One region of the Nostoc sp. UHCC 0252 genome, then DNA from elsewhere that is predicted to be linked to it. Evidence: predicted binding sites of a transcription regulator. Region 1 holds the regulator's gene; the other holds the start of a gene.
What was found. The regulator NtcA, encoded in region 1, controls nitrogen genes in cyanobacteria. The targets are predictions, from matches to a motif close to TNTGTANNNNNNNNTACANA.
Positions count from the first base shown of each region.

Region 1 (11,558 bases):
AACAAAAACTGTAGGAAAGGATTTACCTGTTTCTCGGTCAATCACATTATAAATACATGCTCCCTGATTATTACCTTGAAGTTTAAATATTTTGGTGGCATCTAAAAGCATTTCTTCAGCATTGCTGAGGTAGCCATAGCCTTTGATGACATCTGTCACTGTCCGATTTTTCTGCTTAATTACTACACCCATTGTATAAATTACATTAGGAACAACTTCCTCTCGCCCCTGATTATTTGGCAAACGTCCGCCTATGCCTTCATTTTGTAACTGTAAATATCTGCCGTGAAAATGTAAGCCACCAATATCGTTAGCGTTATATATTTCACCACAAAATATATGCTCAAATCCTCGACGCTGAAACCAGATATTGGTTAAATCTTCGAGAAATTGTGCTTTGTTTTTACGTCCTGGACGCAGTTCGCCGCCGCTAGCTTGCTGAAGTTTCTGCAACACATCTGGGTAATAAGATAACAATTGTTTAAAATTATTAGAACTGACTCTTGTACCAATAGGGCCGCAGAGTTTGAGTACAGCTTTATCAAAAGAATTTAGCAAGGGTGGCGGTGGTGTGATATCTACCTGTTGTCCTGCGGGGAAACGAACAGGAACCGGATTATCTAGATTATCAAAAAATGGCAAAAGTTGCGTATTTGGCTGCGATTGTGCGTTCACTGGATTTTGCCGCCAAACTGAGAAAACTAGTACCAAAACAAACACATTTACTATCTGCTTTAACTTATTGGTTAGATAATTTTGCTGCATAAACTTTAAATTAATTACTTAAATAGCCGTACTACATCAAGTTTAATTTAATGGGAGCATACTTGATAAAAAACCCGGTTTTTTTAAGAAACCGGGTTGATGAACTTAATTAAAAAGCCTGTTGAATTGGAAATTTAAATTATTGATTACGTTGTCTTAAACTTAATAAAGGTGGCGCGTAAATCTTTGACAACTTTCACTAAATCTACATTAGCTAGTGGAATAATTAAGTTGCCCGATCAATTTTTTGCACTTCTTCATCAGATAGTTTCACATTGATAGCGTTTGCTGAGTCTTCGATGCTGGAAACCTTGCTAGCACCAGGAATTGGCAAAATAGCGGGCGACTTGGAACGTAACCACGCCAGAACGATATTATATAGTGACACGCCTTTTTCTTTAGCTAAGTTAGCGATCGCCGGAATATCTTGCAAATCCTGATGGCGACGTCTACCACCAAAGGGACTCCAAGGTAAAAATGTCAATCCTTGTTGTTCGCAATACTCCAATACGCCGTCATTTTCTGGCTGTCGTTGCCAAGGGCTGTATTGATTCTGCACCGAGACAATATCCACTACATCTCGCGCCCGCTTAATTTGTTCAACGGAAAAGTTAGAAACTCCCACAAATCTAATCAAACCTGCCTCCACTGCTTCTTTCACTGGCGCAAGGGATTCTTCAATGGTGTACTTACTATCGGGAGAATGGTATTGCCAAACATCGATGGGTTTAGCACCACCTAACGCCTCAAAGCTAACTCGAATTGTTTCGCGTAAATGTTCTGGGTTGCCGTTGCTTGTCCAGTTTCCATCGGGACGCATCAAACCGCCCTTAGTTGCGACAATGACTTGGCTAACATCGCCTTTGTAACTAGTAAGCGCCTTGTGAATTAGTCGCTCGTTGTGGTGTTTATCTGACTCATCTTTGCAGTAAGAGTCGGCAGTGTCAATAAATGTAATACCCAAATCCAAAGCTCGATGAATAACTTCGATTGATTGCGATTCGGGAGGGCGATTAGAGATTGACATGGGCATACCACCCAAACCGATCGCGCTTACAAAGACACCAGTTTTTCCTAGCTGTTTAGTTTCCATGCTTCTAGCTATAGCTTTCTGCCCTAATTATCTACTAGCTAGTCAAAGCTTTTTTAGCGACTTCTTATAAATCCTCCCTAGTACTTAGACTTGGCGATCGGTGAATGGATTATCAAGGGAATACTCTACTTAGGAGTTAAAAATTCTATACACATTCACCGATGAAAGTTGTCGAGGAAACCCGTACCAGATTGCAGCTAAAGCATCGCCCACTCAGATATTGGTTCATTGGGTGGTGCATTTTTACTGTCTGTTTAAGCTTCTTGATTTACTGCTTATTCTTTGAGTCTGCTTCAGTTAAAATAACTTGCGATCGCCTTTCATCTAGCCAAATTAATTGTGAATTGAAGCGGTTCACTTTGCTGGGAAGCATGGAGAAAATGAAAATCTTTGATCCCCAGGAAGCATACATCCTGACAAAGACTCATAGCAAAGGGGGGAAAACCTATCAAGTCCTGATTTTAACTCCATTTGGAGATTTTCCTCTTTTATCCCATGTTAGCTATCAAGAAAATCAGAAAATTACCTTTAAAATCAACAATTTTATCAACTCTGGGCAAACTTCTCTATTGGTGCAGCAAAATCAGAGGGATTATCTGTTTTTCTTAATTTTATTTGTATTGATTATGATGGCAATCTCTGCTTTTTTTGCCACATCACCTGTAACTACCTGTATCTTCTATAAAAGCATCGACAAGGTATTTATCGAACGCAAAAGTTTTCGTGTCAACGAAGTTATCGAATATCCACTGGAAAATATTCTGCGTTTTGATATCCAAGAAAAGCAATTTAAATACTCTAAGCTTTATCGGGCTGTAATTGTGCTGAAATTCTTTAAAGAAATCCCAATTAATCCCCAATACACCGACGAAAGAAGCGTTAGATATGCAGTTTCTAGGATACACTCATTCCTAAGATGTTAACAACAATTACTCGTACTACATTCTACTACTTGCAGAGATTGAAGTCACAGATCCCTGACTTTACTCTGTGATGTTGTGATTTTGTTTCTGCGCGTTTGATTTAGGATTGCTATACAGACATGAAACGCCTAGATTAAGGAAGTTTGAGTCACTTTTAACTGAAATACTTTTACAAGATTCTCCATTAGTAGCACTTTTACTCAACTAAAAATACTCACTTTGTCAGTTTGTCTATTTAAGCTATGTTTGGTACATAAAATAAGAAGCCAGCCTAATATGAGCGGCTGTTATTCTACACTTGACATAAAGCATTGTGAGTGCTAAAAGACGACTGCCAGAAACCATTGCCCATGTCAGAATCACCCGCCAATCTTGGCAGCACGGCTTCCTTGAAGGTGAAGTGAGTGCAGGTGAGTTTGAGTGGCATTTCCAATGGCATTTTCGCCGGGGAGAACTTGCCGTCAAGCCTTCCCAAGGCCGCGCCTTAATCAAAGAACCCCTCGGTCGATTTTTGGAGCAACAAGATTATCAGCTAGAGCCTGGAGGAGATTATGCTTTTACTATTCGGGCGGAACTTTAAAAGTTAGAAGCCATTCAATTTTGGATTTTAGATTTTAGATTGAATCCAAAATCCAAAATCCAGAATCTAAAATTTGTTTAGTGTTGGTTCTGTGAGGCGGTTTAAGTATCTTTCGATTAAGAGAATGGCAACAATGTCATCTATCGGTCTTGGAGGCTGTCGCAGACCTTGTGGCAATAGCTTTGTTAGCCCTTTGGGTGGGAACATTTGCCAATAGCGATCGCGTGCTTCTAGGGTTGTATACCGCTCATCTACTAAAATAATACTTAAAGGTTCTGTCAATTCCTGGTATAATTGCTGTCTCCACTGCTTGGCTGTAGTTTGGTCGCCCATCACCATCAAGGAAATCGGAAACTTTTGACGCAGTGTTTCAATGTCAGCGATCGCCTCTTTTGCTAGAACGACCTGATGATAATACAATTGCCGATCCAGTCCCATCACCGCTAAACCACACTTATCCCGACCTGGATCAAACCCCAATATGACTGGTTGAGTTGGTGAAAATTCACGGGAAGTCATAATCAATTAAGAATTAAAAATTAAGAATTAAGAATTAAAAATGCAATTACAGCAACTATTTTGACTGCTATTCGATATGTTTAAATCTTACTAACAACAGTGTGCAAATATTTTTTTAAGTACTAAAAATAATTTGTCCGTTGACTATTGCCACTAATTTTACTCTCAATGGGCCGGCTGTATAAGTGTCCTCTGCTGCGATCGCTTTGATCTCCAAAGGTTGATTGTACCGTCTTAATTGGGCGACAAAGCGGAGAAAAGTCCCTTCTACTTGCACATCTTCGACAATTCCGGCGTTACGGGCCCGAAATTGGGAAGCAGAAATTAGTATTTCCAACCGTTGCTGTAATTGATAGGATGTCATGGTTTGGGAATCGGCACTAGTTGTAGCTAGCACTGCACCTCCCGAAAAAACCAATTGATTTCTGGCTGTATCGGCGAAAAACTCTATCTGCTTTTCTCCCCGGACGTAATTACCAGCCGAAAAAATTCGCACCACGTATTCTTGACCATCACTAATCTGTTTGCTCAATTGGTCAACCCTATCTGGAGTCACACGCAGTAGCTCTACATTGGCAGGATTTGCCCCAGGCTCACTTAATCGGAGGTTGGCGTTGCGATTGGCTTCTTGTAAAAGTTGTACCACTGCCTGACGAGCAGCAGCAGGTTGGGTAATCCGAACTACAGCAGCAGAAAGAACTTGACCGCGAATTAAGGCCAGTTTACCTAAACGCAGGTCGCGGTAAGACTGATAAAATTTTTCCAGCCTTGCAACTTCCAGTTCTAGTTGCTCCTGTTGTGCTTCTAATTCTTTGAGAAGCGATTCCCGCTTGGCAATGACTTGCTCTCGAGCTGCAACTTCTGCGTTACGCTTTTGAATCAGTTGATCCAGTTGGGCAATTTTGCGATCGCGTTGTTCTACGGCTTCTTGACGGTTAGCGAGTTCGCGATCGCGTTTTTCAATAGCTGTTTTGGCTTCGTCAATGGCTTTTTTCGCTTCAGCGTACAGTCGTTGTCGTTCTGTCTTCAGCAGTTCAACAGCCGCTTGTAGCTCTTTTCTCTGGTTGGAAACGCTTTGCAACTCAGCTATGGCCTTTTGGTACTGAGTTACAACTTGTCCTAGCTGACCTTGAGTGCGTTGGAGTTGAGTTTGAGTTTGAGCTTGTTGACTAATGGTGCGGTTCAACTGAGCTTGTGTTTGGAGTTGTTTGGCATTCGCCGCCTGTAAAGATTTATTAATTGCCTGCAAGTCTTCTTGTGCTTTTGTTTGGGCAGTTCTTGCTTGGCTTAGTTCACTTTCTACCTGACTTTTCTGAGTTTCTGCGGTTTTCAGCTGTTCCCGCTTCTGTCTAAGGTCTGTTTGAATATCTTCTAATTCAAAGACTCCCTTTCGCAAGCCTTCGTCAGCAGCGAATAAAATTCCTAACGTTGATGCTGAAATCAAGCCGCCCGTAAAAATAGTTACTACTACAGCAGTATTTTTCGGACGAAGGTTAAAAAGTGAGAGGCGAGCTTTGCCAACTCGTGTGCCGATGCGATCGCCCACGGTTGCAATTACGCCTCCCAGAATTAAAATTGCTGCGATGAGGATGTATCCGGTGGTCATCTTTAGCTACCGAAATCCTTCCAGATACAGCCTACTACTTTTAAGCATTGTCTGGAAAGAAGTGGAAATTGGCAATAGCTGAAATTACTCAATTTTAGATTTACCTCTAGCTATTAGTGTCATTTTTGAAAATAGAACACGCGCCGATTCCCCTTTCTCCGATTGATTTTATGTGAATTGCCTACTTAAGGTAACAGGTTTATGCACAGTAATCTTCTTTTTGTGGATAGAAATCATCTTTTTCTCACGCAAATCCCCTAGTAGCCTAGTGACGGTAACACGAGTTGAACCAATTGCTTCTGCGATCGCCTGATGAGATAACTTCAGATCAATAGTGATCCCATCAGCACAAGGAACTCCAAAATCCCGACAAAGAATTAACAAAAAACTCACCAATCTGGAACCCATATCTCGGTGAGCGAGAGTTTCAATCATCATCTCTGTTTGTAAAATGCGCGAAGACAGACCCCGCAGCATTAACATTGATAATTCTGGATTTTCCTTGAGTGCTTGCTCTACTTGTTCAATTGGGGCTGACAGTAATTCCACAGGAGTAAATGCAACCGAATGGTAAAATCTATCGGACTTATTTCCTGTCAGCAATGACAAAACACCAAAAACACTATTTTCCCGAAGCAATGCTACTGTTATTTCCTCTCCTGCCTCGTACACCCTAGAAAGTTTAACAGCACCTTTCAAAAGAAAATAAACTCGTTCGGCAGGATCGCCAGGAAAAAAGATCGTTTTATTGCGTTCAAACGTTTCCACAACTGGCGGAAACGCCCCGGTCGCCATCTGACGAAATACATTTGCTAGGGCTTTATCTTGTGTCACGATCATCTCCCTTCCCCTACCCAATGCCGGAAAAACAAAAACTGATTACCTAAGAATACACCCGAAAAATGAATAAAGCACCGTCAACCTTTCTGTACTTTCCTATACTCAAACAAATCACTTCATAACTCTTTGTTTATAATGATACATAATTGTTGATCCTTTCAGCTACTAATTGTTGATAAGTACCTACAATAGCTGTATTAAAAAGGGTTTTTTAAAGAACAAATAAAGTTATTTTGGGAATATCTTTAGGAAAAATCAAGATTTTTACACGCAGCAAACACTCTTACCAATATTCATTTTTGCAAATCCTGTATAAAACAAAGACAAAACGTGCCTCAGATTCTAGTATGCTCCTAGATGATCGATCGCATGAACAATTTCTATGCTGAATCTGACTGGAAAAAATGCTCTTGTTACAGGTATTGCCAATAACCGCTCCATCGCCTGGGGCATTGCCCAACAGCTGCATAAAGCCGGAGCAAACCTGGGTATTACCTACCTGCCCGATGAACGCGGCAAGATGGAGAAAAAAGTTGCCGAATTGGTAGAACCCCTTAACCCAAGCTTATTTCTTCCCTGTAATGTCCAAAATGATGAACAGATTCAATCTACCTTTGAGACAATCCGCGAAAAGTGGGGAAAGCTAGACATCCTCATTCATTGTTTGGCCTTTGCCAGCAAAGATGATTTGACTGGAGATTTTAGCCAAACCTCTCGTTCTGGCTTCAACACCGCCTTAGAAATCAGTACCTACTCGCTGGTGCAGTTAAGTGGTGCAGCTAAACCTTTGATGACAGAGGGAGGAAGTATCGTTACCTTGACATATTTAGGCGGTGTCAGAGCAATTCCTAACTACAACGTTATGGGAGTTGCCAAGGCGGGATTAGAAATGAGTGTGCGCTACCTAGCCGCCGAACTAGGGCCACAAAATATCCGCGTCAATGCCATCTCCGCAGGCCCAATCCGCACCTTGGCATCTTCAGCAGTGGGTGGGATTTTGGATATGATTCACCATGTAGAAGAAGTAGCTCCCCTACGCCGCACCGTCACTCAGCTAGAAGTGGGAAATACAGCCGCTTTCTTATGTAGTGATTTGTCCAGTGGTATTACCGGACAAGTTCTATATGTAGATGCAGGATATGAAATCATGGGAATGTAAGATAATTTGGGGAGTGGGGAGTAGGGAGTGGGGAGTAAGTAAAGTGCCCATTTCCCATTTCCCATTCCCCATTCCCCATTCCCCATTCCCCACTCCCCATGCAAATAGTTAATTCATACGATCGCTTAACTGAAACCCCTCGGATTGCCACTGTTCACCGCACCACTGGTGAAACTGATGTGCAAGTTACCATCAATCTGGATGGTAGAGGAACTTGCATAGCAGCAACAGGCATTCCATTTTTGGATCATATGTTGCATCAAATTGCCTCTCACGGGCTGATTGATATAGATGTCCAAGCCAAGGGAGACTTAGAAATTGATGACCATCACACCAACGAAGATGTAGGCATTACTTTAGGTCAAGCTTTCAACCAGGCACTAGGCAGCAGAAAAGGTATTGTCCGCTTTGGTAATTTTCTCGCACCATTGGATGAAGCCTTAGTTCAGGTAGCACTAGACTTTTCTGGACGACCCCACCTCAGCTACGGCTTGCAAATTCCTACCCAGCGTGTAGGGACTTATGACACCCAACTCGTGCGCGAATTCTTTGTGGCGATCGTGAACCATAGCCAAATGACACTGCACATTCGCCAATTGGATGGTATTAATTCCCATCACATCATAGAAGCGACATTTAAAGCCTTTGCAAGGGCAACACGGTTAGCAGTGGAAATTGACCCCCGTCGTGCTGGTCTAATTCCTAGTTCTAAAGGCGTTTTATGAAAGGAGGCTTAGGGGCATTGAGCATAGGGCGGTAGTTCTTCTCCCAATTCCTAATTCCCAATAATTGACACACCGCTTAGTGATGGTTATTATCAGCCTACTAGGTAACTTGTAATTAATACCAAGCTGGTAATTAGTGGTTAAACCAAGATGAACTTTGTTGCAGATGACCCTGATTCTCAACTTAATACGAAAGACATTCCGCCAGTAGTCCTAACTTCTGAGTTACGAAAAGTCTATCGTACTGGTTTTTGGTTAAATCAAAAAATCGTATCTCTCAAAAACTGTTCTTTAACAGTTTACAAAGGCGAAACCTTTGGGTTGCTGGGGCCAAACGGTGCTGGTAAAACCACCCTTTTAAAATTGTTGCTGGGAATTATTCATCCCACTTCTGGGCGGGGATTATTATTGGATAAGCCCATAGGCGATCGCAGTGTTAAGCAACATATCGGCTATCTGCCAGAAAATCCCTATTTGTATGACTATCTCACTGGCTGGGAATTTTTGCAGCTAGCTGCTGGACTATTCCAAATCCCCCAAAGTGTCCAACGCCAACGCATTCCCCAACTGCTGGAATTAGTGGGTTTATCCCAAGCCGATGCCCGTAAAAAGCTGCTGCGTCGCTATTCTAAAGGAATGCTACAGCGTGTTGGCATGGCACAGGCGCTAATTAACGAGCCAGATTTAGTTTTTCTGGATGAACCGATGTCTGGGCTTGATCCGGTGGGACGTTACCAGATGCGGGAAATTATTCTGGCGCTCAAAGCTGCTGGTAAGACGATTTTTTTCAATAGCCACATTCTTAGTGAAGTAGAACAGATTTGCGATCGCATTGCCATCCTCGCTCAAGGTGAATTAATTTGCTCTGGTTCCCTTAATGAGCTTTTAGGCGTAGACAACACATATCACGTAAAAGGTCAAGGTGGTGACTGGGAAATTCTCAAAAAATGGATACCCACTCTCAAATTTGAACCTGATGGTTCCTGGCAAGGTACACTACAAGACGATTACTATGATTTTCTCGCTAGTGTTCGTCTGATGGAAGGTAAAATTATTGCCATGAACTTGTCGCGTTACTCGCTAGAGGAGTTTTTTATTCAACAAATCCAAAAAAGAAATAACTCAGTTAACTAATTTAGTTGCCAAACAGTCAATTGTAGATTTGTTTGAGAAACAACTCACGAAAAATTAAATCTCGGACTCTTTTTAAGATTATTTATAGTCAGTCAATGATGGAAGTCATAATTTTTGCAAAAATTACTACTAACAGCACTATTTAGAATCACACTTTAAGTGTCATGCAATTGACCGTGGCAAAAATGTATTGTTCGTAAATAGCTCTTTACAGAACAGACAGATTTTTATATGAAAAATACGTTTATTTGCGTAAGTTGTATATTTTTTGATAATTCCTATATTCAAGTTTGCTTAACTTTAAGTTAACTTCACTAAAAATTCAAACTTAATAAACAAATTTCCTCCGGAAAATTGCACTTTTCGGGGAAAATAAGAGTGTCGGGGAACTTGAATACTTAGGTATAGTCAAAATAAAAATGTTTAGACAGTACTTTATTGATCGTAGTTTCAGAATTTTAGGTAAATAAATATGGTTAAGACAAGTTTGTTTAAATTCCTAACTCAGCCAGTTGTGGGTGTGGCTTTATTAAGTGCTGTCAATGTCGCTGTGCCATTTGCGAGCCTAGCTCAGGGACAAACATTACCACCAACTACACCATCACCAAACATACAAACACAATTAGATACTAATTATTCATTAGGAGGCGGCGATCGCATCCGTGTAAATGTATTTGAAGTACCTGAATATACAGGAGAGTATCAAATTCCCCCAGGTGGAGCAATCAACCTACCTTTAATTGGCAGTGTGTCAGTCCTTGGTCTAACAAGCGAACAGGCTGCTGACGAAATTGCTAGAAGATATGCTCGCTTCCTGAAACGTCCCTTAATCTCAGTAAATTTGTTATCGCCCCGTCCTATCAACGTTTTCGTTGCTGGAGAGGTGACGCGTCCAGGAGCTTACACTCTAAACTTAAGTGGAGGCGCGGGAGACAATCCAGGTGTACAATACCCGACTGTATTAGCCGCATTGACAACAGCACAGGGCGTAACCTTGGCTGCGGATGTGAGTCAAGTTCAATTAAGGCGTAAAGTAGGACGTTCTTCAGAGCAAGCTGTTACCATCAATTTGAAGGAACTTATCCAAACAGGCAGGTTATCACAGGATATTACCTTGCGCGATGGAGACACTATAGTTGTGCCAACTGCAACCAACTTCAGCGTGGCAGAATCGCGCAATATATTTGCATCTAACTTTGCCGCCAGCCAAACCACACCCCGCACGGTAACAATTATTGGTGAAGTTAACCGTCCCGGTTCCTATCTTGTCACTCCAGGTAGCACAGATGATCAAGGGGGCGCAACCGCTAATAGTGGCTCTGCTACTCCTACTGGCCTACCAAATGTGACGCGGGTAATTCAACTAGCTGGAGGGATTACATCACAGGCTGATGTTCGCAGTCTCAAGCTACGCCGACCTACAAGAACTGGCTCAGAACAAACTATAGATATTAACCTTTGGCAACTATTGCAGAGTGGTGACTCTAATCAAGACATCATCGTGCAAGACGGAGATACAATTGTTATTCCGACAGCAACTGAAATCAACCCCGCAGAAGCTACTCAATTAGCTACCACTACTTTGTCTCCTACACGCATTCAAGTTGGTGTGGTAGGCGAAGTTAAAAGACCAGGGTTAACAGACATTCAGCCGAATAGCTCTTTAAATCAAGCTATACTTGCGGCTGGCGGATTTAATGATGCCAGAGCTAGCGACGATGCTGTTGATTTGATTCGCCTCAACCCTAATGGTTCTGTCACGAAACGGATAGTAAAAGTGGATTTCTCCTCCGGGATTAATGAGCAAACTAATCCTATACTCCGCAATAATGATGTCGTCCTAGTCAACCGATCTGGTGCAGCTAAAACTGGCGATACCGTCAGCACTATAACTGGGCCTATAGGGATTATCCTTAATCTTTTGAACTTGTTCGGATTCTAATTTTAAGATACAGATGTAAATTGGGGGCGTTGATCAATCTTCTTCCGTCCCCACAATACACTACCTATGAGTCAAAGCTTAATAGTCAATCATTTATTAAAGATAGATGAATGCGTTTATAAAGGTGACTAGCCATATTCTTGCAAAGAAGCAAGGTACATGAAGCAGCCTCTTAATCATAAAAAAATTCTAGCTTAGAATGCCTGCTCTCGCGCACCTACAAACACAAGCGAGCTAGGCATCGCACTACCACAGGATTAGACAAGACTAGG
Region 1 covers NZ_JAYGHE010000025.1:53,268-64,825, reverse strand. Annotated here, with positions in the region: gene VB732_RS16105 (EndoU domain-containing protein) at 1-765, opposite strand, end outside; gene VB732_RS16100 (aldo/keto reductase) at 992-1,858, opposite strand; gene VB732_RS16095 (hypothetical protein) at 2,020-2,781, shown strand; gene VB732_RS16090 (DUF3146 family protein) at 3,092-3,361, shown strand; gene VB732_RS16085 (pre-16S rRNA-processing nuclease YqgF) at 3,428-3,880, opposite strand; gene VB732_RS16080 (DUF3084 domain-containing protein) at 3,996-5,486, opposite strand; gene ntcA (global nitrogen regulator NtcA) at 5,655-6,326, opposite strand; gene fabI (enoyl-ACP reductase FabI) at 6,709-7,485, shown strand; gene hisB (imidazoleglycerol-phosphate dehydratase HisB) at 7,584-8,210, shown strand; gene VB732_RS16060 (ABC transporter ATP-binding protein) at 8,361-9,344, shown strand; gene VB732_RS16055 (SLBB domain-containing protein) at 9,817-11,286, shown strand.

Region 2 (11,558 bases), on a different contig from region 1:
TCTGTTGATTGATGAATTTTGAAGCATCGTCAACATCCAACACTGCCAAATTAATTGCTGATAATTTCCCGAAAGCGATTCAACGGCTGCAAAAAAGTTAGCGCAGTTTGTATACCTCAATTGAAGCGCCAACAATCGCAGAAACTGAACTAGTTTACTTCATCCAAGATAACTAAACACTATGATGAATCAAGACATTGCTGGTATTAGTAGTAACTTAGATACAACGGTAAAGGCTCAACAATTTGACAAAGTAGTTGAAGCAATTATTGCTGGAAAGTATTCCTGGGCATGTGTTTTAATGCTGCGTTTTGCTGGTTATAATCCTCTCCATTACATTCCGTACCGTACCTACAATCGATTGCTGAAAGAAAACTCTCAAACCAGCAGAACAAAACAACAGCAAGGTGAGAATTTAAAAATGTTGAAACATGCTAATGATTCAAGACCTGCCTATCTTGAAGTAGTTGGAAAAAAAACAGAAATCCGTAATGGTAGTTTAGAACAAAAATTGGGATAGCCAATTAACGGATATCAATCAAGGAAATGGTTATTAACTCAAGATTATATCCTTGAAATGCTGTGGAGTCGATTAAAAACAATTTGGAATCAATAGATTCTGCCCTAGACTTGATTAAATATCTGAAAGCCTACCATGCTAATTTAAAATTTATAGCATGGTAGGTTTTCTATAGCAGTGATTAATGTAATATTTTTTTCGCAAATCTGCCAAAATGGCAAATATATACTGACGATATTGGTAAACTAGTAACAACTACAACTTCAAGCAAAATAGAGGTGATTAGTGGCAATCAAGTTAATTTAAAAAATAAAATCAATGATTAGTTCTAACTATGAAATGAATTAAAGTGATTACAAAAGTAGTCAGCATTTCAGGGAGTAAATAACTCCCATAACAAGACCAATGACGCAACCGTTACTACTGGTGGTTCTTTTTCCGAGGAAGTCTCAGCAAATAAAATTTGAGGAGGTGGATTCCCCCAATCCAAATTTTATACAGCTTTCATCGACTGCAGACGATGCGAGTAATACTTATAAAACTTTCTATCCTGTGGTTGGTGTTGCTTTAGTTAATAAAGCAAACGCTTAACACCAATAACAGGAACGGAAACAGAAAAGTTACGGTGAAATCGTTGTGTTGGCTGGTAGAACTAATAGGTAATACGCTTCTCTTTCAATTATTATAATCCTAGTCCTCCCAACCTGGATTATGTCTGCTTTTTAAGTTTTCAATTTATATAGCAATTACTGGAAGTTCAAAAATTGAAGAGCTTCCAGTTTTTTATACGTAAATAAAAATAGGGTGAGCAATTTGCTCACCCTATTTCTTGTAAAGAATGGTTAATCCAAAAATGAATTAAACTTTGGCTAACTCTGGGGCGGGACGCTTGCTGTTGCGAATTGATGTAATAGCTTCAGCATAATCCTTAGCGTTAAATACAGCTGAACCAGCGACAATTGCATTCGCTCCTGCTTCCAAAACTTGCCAGGTATTATTTGCCTTCAGTCCTCCATCGACTTCAATCCAAGGGTCAAGACCGCGTTCGTCACACATTTGGCGCAGCTTGCGGATTTTGGGTAATACACCAGGGATAAAGCTTTGACCACCAAAACCAGGGTTGACGCTCATAATTAGTACTAAATCGCACAAATCTAGAACATATTCAATTAGTTCTAGAGGGCTACCAGGATTAAGTACAACTCCAGCCTTCTTACCAAGCTCTTTAATTTGCCCCAAGGTACGGTGCAGATGTGGAGAAGCATTATGTTCGCAGTGTACGGTAATAATATCAGCACCTGCCTTAGCAAATCCCTCTACATACTTTTCTGGCTCCACAATCATCAAGTGGACATCCAGGGGCTTGGTTGTAACCGGACGAATCGCCTCCACAATCAGAGGGCCTATTGTAATATTAGGTACAAAACGACCGTCCATTACATCAACATGAATCCAATCTGCTCCGGCTGCGTCTACAGCGCGAATTTCGTCACCCAGACGGCTAAAATCGGCTGATAGGATAGATGGAGAAATTACAATGGGCTTTTGAGATGGGTTTTGGGTCATGGCTAGTGGGTTTTTAAGCGTCCTCGTCTGTAAGCATTGTAACAAAACATTGAGCAAGACTCATAACTTTGGATTTGGGATTTTAGATTTTAGATTTTTCCTTGAATCCCAAATCCAAAATTCAAAATTTAAAATTGAATGACCAATGACACATAACAAATGACTAAAAAACTAACCTGGATAATTTGGGGATTAAGTGCTTCTTGTCTGAGTGCGCCAGTGATTGCTTCAGCTTTAGAATCTGCTTTGGGAACTAACGGTATTGATGCTTTGAAGCTACACCAAGCTCCTTATAATTTAATCGGTCGTAAGATTGCTATTGGTCAAGTAGAGATTGGTCGGCCGGGTATGTTTGGGTGGGATAAGGCGGTGTCTAAAAATCGCGCTATATCTTTAGCGGGAATATTCTTACGCAATGGGCCAGCTAAGTCTAATACCGGTGTTGACCCTCACGCCTACAATGTTGCTGGTGTGATGGTAAGTCAAGACAAAGCTCTGCCGGGAATTGCTCCGGGAGCGAGATTGTATTCGTCTGCGGTGGGTTCCACTAAAAGCATGGGCCAGCCAGAAGAGTGTTTATCGGCGCAACACATAGCCCTACAAAATGGTGGAGATGTCCGCGCCATTAATTTTAGCTTTGGTGAACCTCTAAGCCGCGACCCTAGACCAGAGGCTGTTTTGGACGGCAATGCTTTACTAACTATGTGTATTGACTGGTCTAGCCGTGTTCATGATGTTTTGTATGCGATCGCAGGCAATCAAGGTAAAGGTGGTATTCCTATCCCTACAGATAATTTTAACGGAATGAACGTGGCTTTTTCATCCCGCAGAGGGGGAGTTTTTAATAAAGTAGACGTGGCTAATCTGGCGGGTGTTAATCAAGGAGCGACTCAAAGGCTAGCTGGCAAGGAATTTAATCTTGATGGTCGTCCCGCTATCAGTTTAGTTGCTCCTGGGAATAATATTCCTTTGCTCAATCCAGATGGCAAATTGAACAAGGTTACAGGTACTAGTTTTGCCGCCCCTCAAGTTACGGCTACCGTTGCTCTATTACAAGAATTCGCTGACCGACAAATACGGACAAAACAACCCAACTGGAGCATCGATTCTCGGCATCATCAAGTAATGAAAACTGTATTGTTAAATTCAGCAGACAAAATCCAAGATAGCGGTGATGGCTTGCGCTTGGGAATGAGCCGGACGCTAATTGATAAACAAAATCAAAGCTGGCTAGATTCTAATGCTTATAAAGATCCTAAAATTCCCTTAGATGCCCAAATGGGAGCAGGTCACTTAAATACATTTCGCGCTTATCAGCAATTGAGTGGTGGTCAATGGCAGCCATCATCTGTGGTTCCGGCTATTGGTTGGGATTATCGCCAAGTTGATGTTGGAGCGTCTGTTGATTATGTGTTAGCAAAACCTTTAAAGCAGGGAAGTTCTGTTGCTGTCACCCTGAGTTGGGATCGATTAGTGGAACTCAACGATAAAAATAAAAACCAACAATATGATGTGGGCGAAAATTTCCGCGATCGCGGTTTAAATAATCTCGACCTATACTTAGTAAAAGCTGATGCTCAAAATTCAGACACTGGCGCTGTTTGCTCCTCAACCAGCCAAATTGATAGTGTAGAACATATTTTCTGTCCTGTTCCTGCTAATGGCAATTACAAAATCCGCGTCCAGTTTCGTCAAAAGCTCAATGAAGCAACTCAACCTTATAGTTTAGCTTGGTGGAGTGTACCCGTTAATTAAAATAGGACAGCACAACTTTTATCTATTTCAACTTACAGCGTTTTCATCTATTTGAACAACGCTATTTTATCGGGACGCATAGGTATGCGTCCCTAAAAAAGTTTGGTATTTTTTGAACTGACGAACGTGATTTTATCGAAACAGAATTCAGGAGTCAGGAGCCAGAATTCAGAATGAATTTTGTGCGACTGGCGAACGAATCAAGGGGTTTAAGATCCCCACTAAACCGTTCGCGCAGCGTCTCTGAAAGAGAAGATTTAGTGGTCTTCAATCAGTGGCGGGTCTGAATCCCCCACTGATTGATTCTGACTCCTGAATTCTGACTTCTGAATTCTTCTTCAACTTTAAAAACTAATAGCAGTGGTTATTTTATGATTAGGTAGTCTACAATACTGTTATTGATAAATAGAAAATTTCCTCAAAATTGAGATTTTTCATCATTTGTCTGCATAGCCGCCTCAATTAAGAATTACCAGCTTTAATAAGTCGCCTTCAACTCCTCTGAGCGATTAACTTGCTGTTACAAAAACTGTAACAGTCCAATTTTCTATTGGAGTAGATGCAATAGTTAATCATTGACACAGTGCCTGCGTCAATCATGAGCACAGATCGGGAATCTTTGGCAAGTGAGGTAGCAGAATGAATCGGCAAAAATTTAGTGATGCAAAAGAGAATTTTCTGCAAAGACGTTATGGTGTGAGTCTAGGCAGACGTTATGCTTTGGCAGCTGCAAGCGTTGTTTTATTCAGTGTATTGGGCTGTTCTCAAGTCGAGAGTAGCAAAAATGCCCTTGCCCAATCTAGTTTACCTCAATCAGAAACTCCATTGCAAAAAAAAACAGTCAACACTGATACAAGAATAGTTGAGTCTAGCAATAAGTTTGGCTTCAAACTATTTTCAGAAGTTCTGAAAGATGATAAAGGTGAGAAGAATGTTTTTATCTCACCTTCGAGTGTAGCGATCGCTCTCGCTATGACCTACAACGGTGCTAGCGGCTCGACTCAACAAGCAATGGCAAAAACCCTGGAATTACAGGGAATGAGTCTACCAGAAATCAACTCTTCTTACGCGGCGGCATTAAAGCAGCTTTTAGAAAATCCAGATGCGAAAGTACAACTGAGTATTGCTAACTCACTTTGGGCAAATCAAGATGTTAGCTTTGCGCCAGACTTTCTCAAGAGAACCCAGGATTTTTATCAAGCTAAAGTCAGCAATTTAAACTTTAAAGATGCCGCCGCATCTAATACTATAAATAACTGGGTAAAAGAAAATACTAAAGGTAAAATTACTAAAATAGTTGAAACGATTGAGCCAAATCAAGTGTTGTTTCTGCTTAATGCCATATATTTTAAAGGTAATTGGAGTAACGAGTTTGATAAAAGTCAAACCGCTCAATACCCTTTTTACATTACCTCTAGCAGACGAAAACAACACCCAATGATGTCACAAGAAGGTGACTATAGATATTATGAAAACGAACAATTTCAGGCAGTTAGTTTACCTTACGGTAAAGATGGGAAAATAAGTTTTTATATCTTCCTGCCCAAACAAAACTCTAATCTAAAAGGCTTCTATCAAGACTTGAATATTGGGAACTGGGAAAAATGGATGACTCAGTTCAATGAACAAAAAGGCTTTATTAGACTACCCCGTTTCAAAACAGATTACGACGTTACCCTAAATGATGCTTTGAAAACTTTAGGCATGGAAGAGGCTTTCAGCAACAAAGCTAATTTTTCTGGCATGGGTAAAAATTTTGCCATTAGCCAAGTTAAGCATAAAACTTTTGTCGAGGTTAACGAAGAAGGGACTGAAGCGGCTGCGGCTACTTCAGTGGGAATAGTAACAACATCTTTTAGAGAAGAACCAGAACCATTCCGAATGATTGTTGATCGTCCCTTCTTCTGTGCTATTAGGGATAACCAGACGGGAAACGTTTTGTTTATGGGTTCCATTATTGAACCACAATGAGGAAGCAGGAAACCTCCTGCCTCCTTAAGGTAATGTTGCTTCAGAAATGCTGAGAGTGTTTTTAGGGTCACTTTTCGGGGATTCGTTGGTTGCAACTGGTGGATTTATTTCCCCAGTGGCGCTGTCACTTGTCTCGCCAGGACGCAAGGCAGTTAAAGCGGTTTTAATCACAACAGCTGTAGGTACTGCCACAATTACACCCAATAGTCCGCCAATTCTTGCTCCTGTTAAAACTGAAATTAAAATCCAAACTGGATTTAAACCCGTAAAACTGCCTAAAATCCGTGGGGCAATTAAGTTTTCAAGAATTTGCTGTACAATCACTGCTGCTATCAAGACTCTCACACCCATTGAGAAATCTTGCAATGCTACCAATAGTGTAGTTAGAGCGATGCCCACAGAACCACCAAAGGGGACGAGAGCCATTAGACCAATAGTTAAGCCGAATAATAGACCAAATGGGACTTTCAGCCACAAAAAGGTAGGAATGAGGGCCGAGGCCATGCAGGTAGATAAAATCAACTGGGTGATGAAGAAATTTTGAAAGCTCAGGCGGACTGTTTTCGAGAAAGGATCGCGAAATTTATTAGGTAGCCACTTTACTAAACTCTCCCAAAGTTCACTTCCGTGCTGTAAAAGGTAGAAAGTCAAAACCATCGTCAAGAGGATATCTAGAAGACTAGTGACTGTAACTACCGCCAGATTTAAAACTTGTCCAGCGATCGCTTGCAGTTGTCCCTTGACGCGATCGTTGATTTGTACTACCAAAGCATCGAGGTTAATTGGTAAGCCAAAAGTCTCAGCTTTTTCGTTTAATATCATTAGCTGAGAGCGTCCAGAGTCGATCAACTCTGGTAAACGAGCCACCAGTTGTTGAGCTTGGGTAAGGGCTAAAGGAACAAGCGTAACACCCAACGCCAATAAAACTGACAAAGCCAAGAGAAATACAAGGATAGCAACTTGCTCTCGCCTAGCACCTTGATCTTCCATCCAACTCACAGGGTAGTTGAGCAGAAATGCTAAAACTGAGGCTCCGACTAAAATGACTATGAGAGAATGGAAATAATTAAAAAATACCGAAAGTGCCCAACCATTTAGAACTAGCAGTGGAACGAATAACGCGATCGCCACGATTCGCGCTATTGGTGTGAATGTTTGCCACCAGTCGAGTAGCTTGCGTGTCTGCATTTTGAGCTAATTGCGGGATAGAACTAAGTTAAATCTTTCTTTACAGCTTATTATCTCTAACTATATGAGTCTTATTCATCCTTCTAGTTTAGGAGTTAGACTAACCTTAATGAATAATTTTAAACCAAAGGCGACTGGGGACTTGGGAGAAGAGGGACAAGGGGACAAGGGGACAAGGAGAATAACCATACCCGATTCCCAATCCCCAATCCCCAAAACCCAGTTGCTTTTATATTTGATTCCGGTCATTGGGTTTTTTCCATCTTTGTGGACTCTCTATCGGGGCCAGGGTAGCCGGGAACAACTTTCTGTTAGTCGTCTGTCTATCACTTTGGCATTTACTTGGCTGTTGGGATATTTATTATTAAATACCGGAGCCGCAACTTCAGATTTTTTTTCGCTACGTTTATTTATCCTGAATAGCTTTCTCACATCGGGTTACTTTTTAGTAAGTGTTTGGTTGATTTTGCGCCTGATGCAGGGCAAATCTGGACGTTTATCAGGCTTTAGTACAATAGCCGAACGAGTGTTGGGTAAGTACTTATCTTAATTTTTTAGAATGATAATTTTTCAGTAGTTTTACCTATTTTCTAAAAAATTACGACTGATTTATCTATATATCTAGTCAAATCCAGTTTATTATTGCCATACTTCAGTAAAACATCTCTAGGTTGGCCCAAAAGAAGGAAAATTGCTGCTATAAGTGTTGTGGTTGACACTACATTAAAAAAGTTAGCACTGATAATTAAGAGTTAGTTATTATGGGTTGATTTGTCTGGATGTTTTGAGTCTGCAAATTTACCGAATTTGATTATTTATTGAGTAAGTGTGAGGAAGTCTGTGACCATTCAAAGAAGTTCGGCAGAAGAAAACCAATCGGGAAGAGCGTCAAAGCCCAATAAAAAAATTTCCCTAAACTCGAAATCTGGACGTTGGCTGTGGTTTTGGGTAGGGATGAGCGGGATTGCAATGGTGTCAGCAACAGCAGGGGCACTTTTGGCGGTATCTTTAACCAGTACGCCTTTGCAACAAGCCCAGCTCAGTCCACAAGAAGAGGCAGCATTTGATGGCGATCGCATTTCTGGAGGTGTAATGCGATTTTCAGAATTAACTCGCCCAGTCAATCTCTTAGTTATGGGGATGAGCGTACTTCCCCCAGATGTCCAAAACCCCCCTGAAGAAAGTAAAAACCTCAGATATCTGCCCCAAGTAAACTCCTTTGATGGTCTTGCCGATGTGATGCTCTTGGTCAAATTTGATCCAGAGACGAAAAAAATAGTTATGCTTTCTGTTCCCAGAGATACCCGTACAGAAATAGAGGGGTATGGGGTGAGAAAAATTAATGCCGCCAATATGGAAGGTGGGCCAGCTTTAACTGCTAGAACCGTCAGTAATCTCTTAGGTGGGGCGGGAATTGATCGCTATGTGCGAATTAACGTTTTGGGAGTTGGCAAGCTGATCGATGCTTTAGGAGGCGTAACAGTCTACGTCCCCAAAGATATGAAGTATCAAGATGATTCTCAGCATTTGTACATCAATTTGAAGGCGGGTAAGCAGCATCTCAACGGCGAACAAACACTTCAATTGTTGCGGTTTCGTCATGACGAACTCGGTGATATTGGTCGGATTCAACGCCAGCAAATGGTCATGCGGGCTTTGATGGATCAAACACTCAACCCAGCTACTGTTGCTCAATTACCTAAAGTTTTGGATGTAGTTAAAGACCACATTGATACCAATTTGACGGTTGAAGAATTAGTGGCGTTAACGGGTTTTGGGGTGCGGACAAATCGCTCTAATATGCAAATGTTAATGCTGCCAGGCCGCTTTAGCGAGAAGAGTGAGTATGATGCTAGCTATTGGTTGCCAAACAAAAATGGTATCGCTAAATTGATGGCTCAACACTTTGGTTTGGAATCAGAACAGGAACAGGAGGCGACTAATCCCCGTTCTTTGCGTGTAGCAATTCAAGATAGTACAGGTGGCGATCGCTCTAATCTCCAACCATTGATTCAAGCCTTAGAAAAATCTGGATATCGCAATATTTATATAGCTAAATCATGGGGTGAACCTTTAGATGTAACTCACATTGTCGCCCAGCAAGGAGATGGTGACAGTGCCGAATCAATTCGTGAAACTTTGGGATTTGGCGAAGTGCGTGTGGAAAGTACTGGCAACCTTGGCTCAGATATCAGTATTCAAGTAGGCCAGGATTGGTTGCAACAAAAATCTGTTTTGGAGGAGTTGCTGACCAAATAATTACTAATTCGTAATTCGTAATTCGTAATTAATTACACTGGGACAAATGCTGCTGAAAGGGAATTTACTGATTGACTGAGTTCTTGGAGTTTAGCTGCTACCACACCATTGGTTAATAATTCTTTTGCCTTAGCTAAACCCTCTGGCATATCTGAACAAATACCACTGCGCCATAGATAAAATCCACCATTCCACAAGGCTGTTTGCATTAGTTCACTTGGTTTACCTGCTAAAATATCCTGAATATCTGCCACCAATTCTTCAGTAGTTCCAAGGGGTACGTTTTTGGTAGTAAAGCCGTAATCACGCGGTACAAGGTGCAATCTTTCTACCTCTTGGGATGCTACGGATGAAGATAAGCTGATAATTGCAGTGCGATCGCGCGGTAAGTCACAACTACCTTCTAACCCTTTCACTAATGTAAATTTTGTTACTCCCCGCAGTCCCAGAGCTATCTTAAACATCCCTTCTGTTGGCGGATGAACAAACCCAGAAATTACGTGAGCATCTCCAGCATAAGGACACCAAATTAGCTCCATTGTTGCCAATGGCGGACGTTTGCCAAGTTGGTCGCGGTACTCCCAAATACTGTTAGTTAGGGGAAAATGCTGAGGGAGATAAATAAAGCCGATTCCCGTTTGCTCAAAAACTTGTTGGGTTTTTGCTAGTGGTAGGTTAGTCCAATCGACTCCTAAACCTTGCCAAATATCGATTAGGGGTAAGCCGTACTTGGTTGGAAGGCGATCGCCACCGTGCATTATCACTGGTTGTCCAACTGCGGCCAGTAGTAAAGCTGTTACCGGACTAATGGGTGCTGTGCGGGTTCTGCCATCATAAGGGATACCAAGAGCGATCGCAGTTCGCCCAGAATCGAATGGTTGCAATTTTGGCCCCAATTCATCATAAGCATCCAACATTCCTGCTAACTCTTCCCCCGTAGGACGCTTGATTCGATGAGCAATCAAAAATGCTCCGATTTGGGCTGGTGTCGCTTCACCCAGCAGTATCATTTTAGTAGCGCTGGCTGCTTCGGCGCGAGTTAAATTTTCGCCTGTGTGGTTTCCGCTACCTACTTTTTTCAGTAATTCCCTAAATATATTACTCATTTGTGTTTTGTCCTTTGTCATTTGTCCATTGTCCTTTGTGAAAATGACTAATGACACTCATGAAGCCGATCGCTGCTGGTCAATTTTTAATGGAATATTTTCGCGCACTAGTTGCCAAAAGTGCTTGATGGGGGGAATTTGTAATCGGTCTTGAGTTGTTACCATAACTACCCGCCGAGTCAAACTAGAACCATCCACTAAACCGCTAGTATTATTGTTCTCTAAGGAACGAATCGCTAGGGTAGGGTCAAGACGTGCTTCCAGTAATGCTGATTGAGGTAGTAAAGCGATTAGTTCTCCTTGGCGCACCACTCCCCGAAAGGCATCCAAGGTATTTACCTCTAAAACCGCCTGGAGTGTTGCTTCCATTCGTTCAAATCTATCTTGTATTAAGCGCTGCATCCCATAACCATCTTTAAAAACCACTTGGGGATAACGAATTAGCTCCGACCAAGGGACGAATTCATATTTTGCCAGGGGATGATTGGCTGCGGTTAAAATTTCTATTGGTTCATCATAAAGTACTTCTACTAACATTTCTCTGCCAGTGGTCAAAAAGCGATTATTCATCACAATTGCTAAATCCACCAATCCATCTTTGAGGACTTTCAGGGCGCGATCGCTTCCTAATGAAGTCACCCGCAATTGCACATCTGGATAAGCATGACAGAATTTTTGCAACACTGGCGGTAAGTAAGATCCACATAATGAGTGAATCACAGCAATGCAAAGTTCTGGTTGCTTTCCGGCGATTAAATCAGCTAATTCTTGTGTAGCTGTCTCCCATTCTTGGCAAATTTTACGGACACGGGGTAGTAAACATTCACCTCCCAGCGTTAATTTTGCATGAGTAGTTCTATGAAAAAGTTCTACACCCAAATCTGCTTCCAATGCTTGGATTTGGCGGCTAATCGTTGATTGGGTAACACCAGATGTTCGCGCTGCTTGTTGAAAGCTGCCGGTTTGTGCGATCGCTAGAAAGGCTTGCAACTGCTCTAGGCGCATTTTTATGTAGCCTGAATTACATTTATAGCTTTCACTAAGTTAACGGTTTATTCTCCGCAATTTAGTATAGTTAGTTACAGTAATTTTCCTGTGATTTACATTTGTATAAATCGGGTTTTACCTGTCACATCATAAACTATCCGCTTTGCATAAGTCTTTTTTGGTGAATTCCGCCAAAAAAACTTATG
Region 2 covers NZ_JAYGHE010000011.1:4,988-16,545, forward strand. Annotated here, with positions in the region: partial or broken gene VB732_RS09475 (HetP family heterocyst commitment protein) at 185-517, shown strand; gene rpe (ribulose-phosphate 3-epimerase) at 1,379-2,086, opposite strand; gene VB732_RS09485 (S8 family serine peptidase) at 2,246-3,841, shown strand; gene VB732_RS09490 (serpin family protein) at 4,481-5,812, shown strand; gene VB732_RS09495 (AI-2E family transporter) at 5,837-7,000, opposite strand; gene VB732_RS09500 (hypothetical protein) at 7,065-7,550, shown strand; gene VB732_RS09505 (LCP family protein) at 7,841-9,259, shown strand; gene VB732_RS09510 (anthranilate phosphoribosyltransferase family protein) at 9,292-10,365, opposite strand; gene VB732_RS09515 (LysR family transcriptional regulator) at 10,423-11,370, opposite strand.
Region 2: the regulator NtcA is predicted to act here: its motif matches at 2,113-2,132, upstream of rpe (ribulose-phosphate 3-epimerase).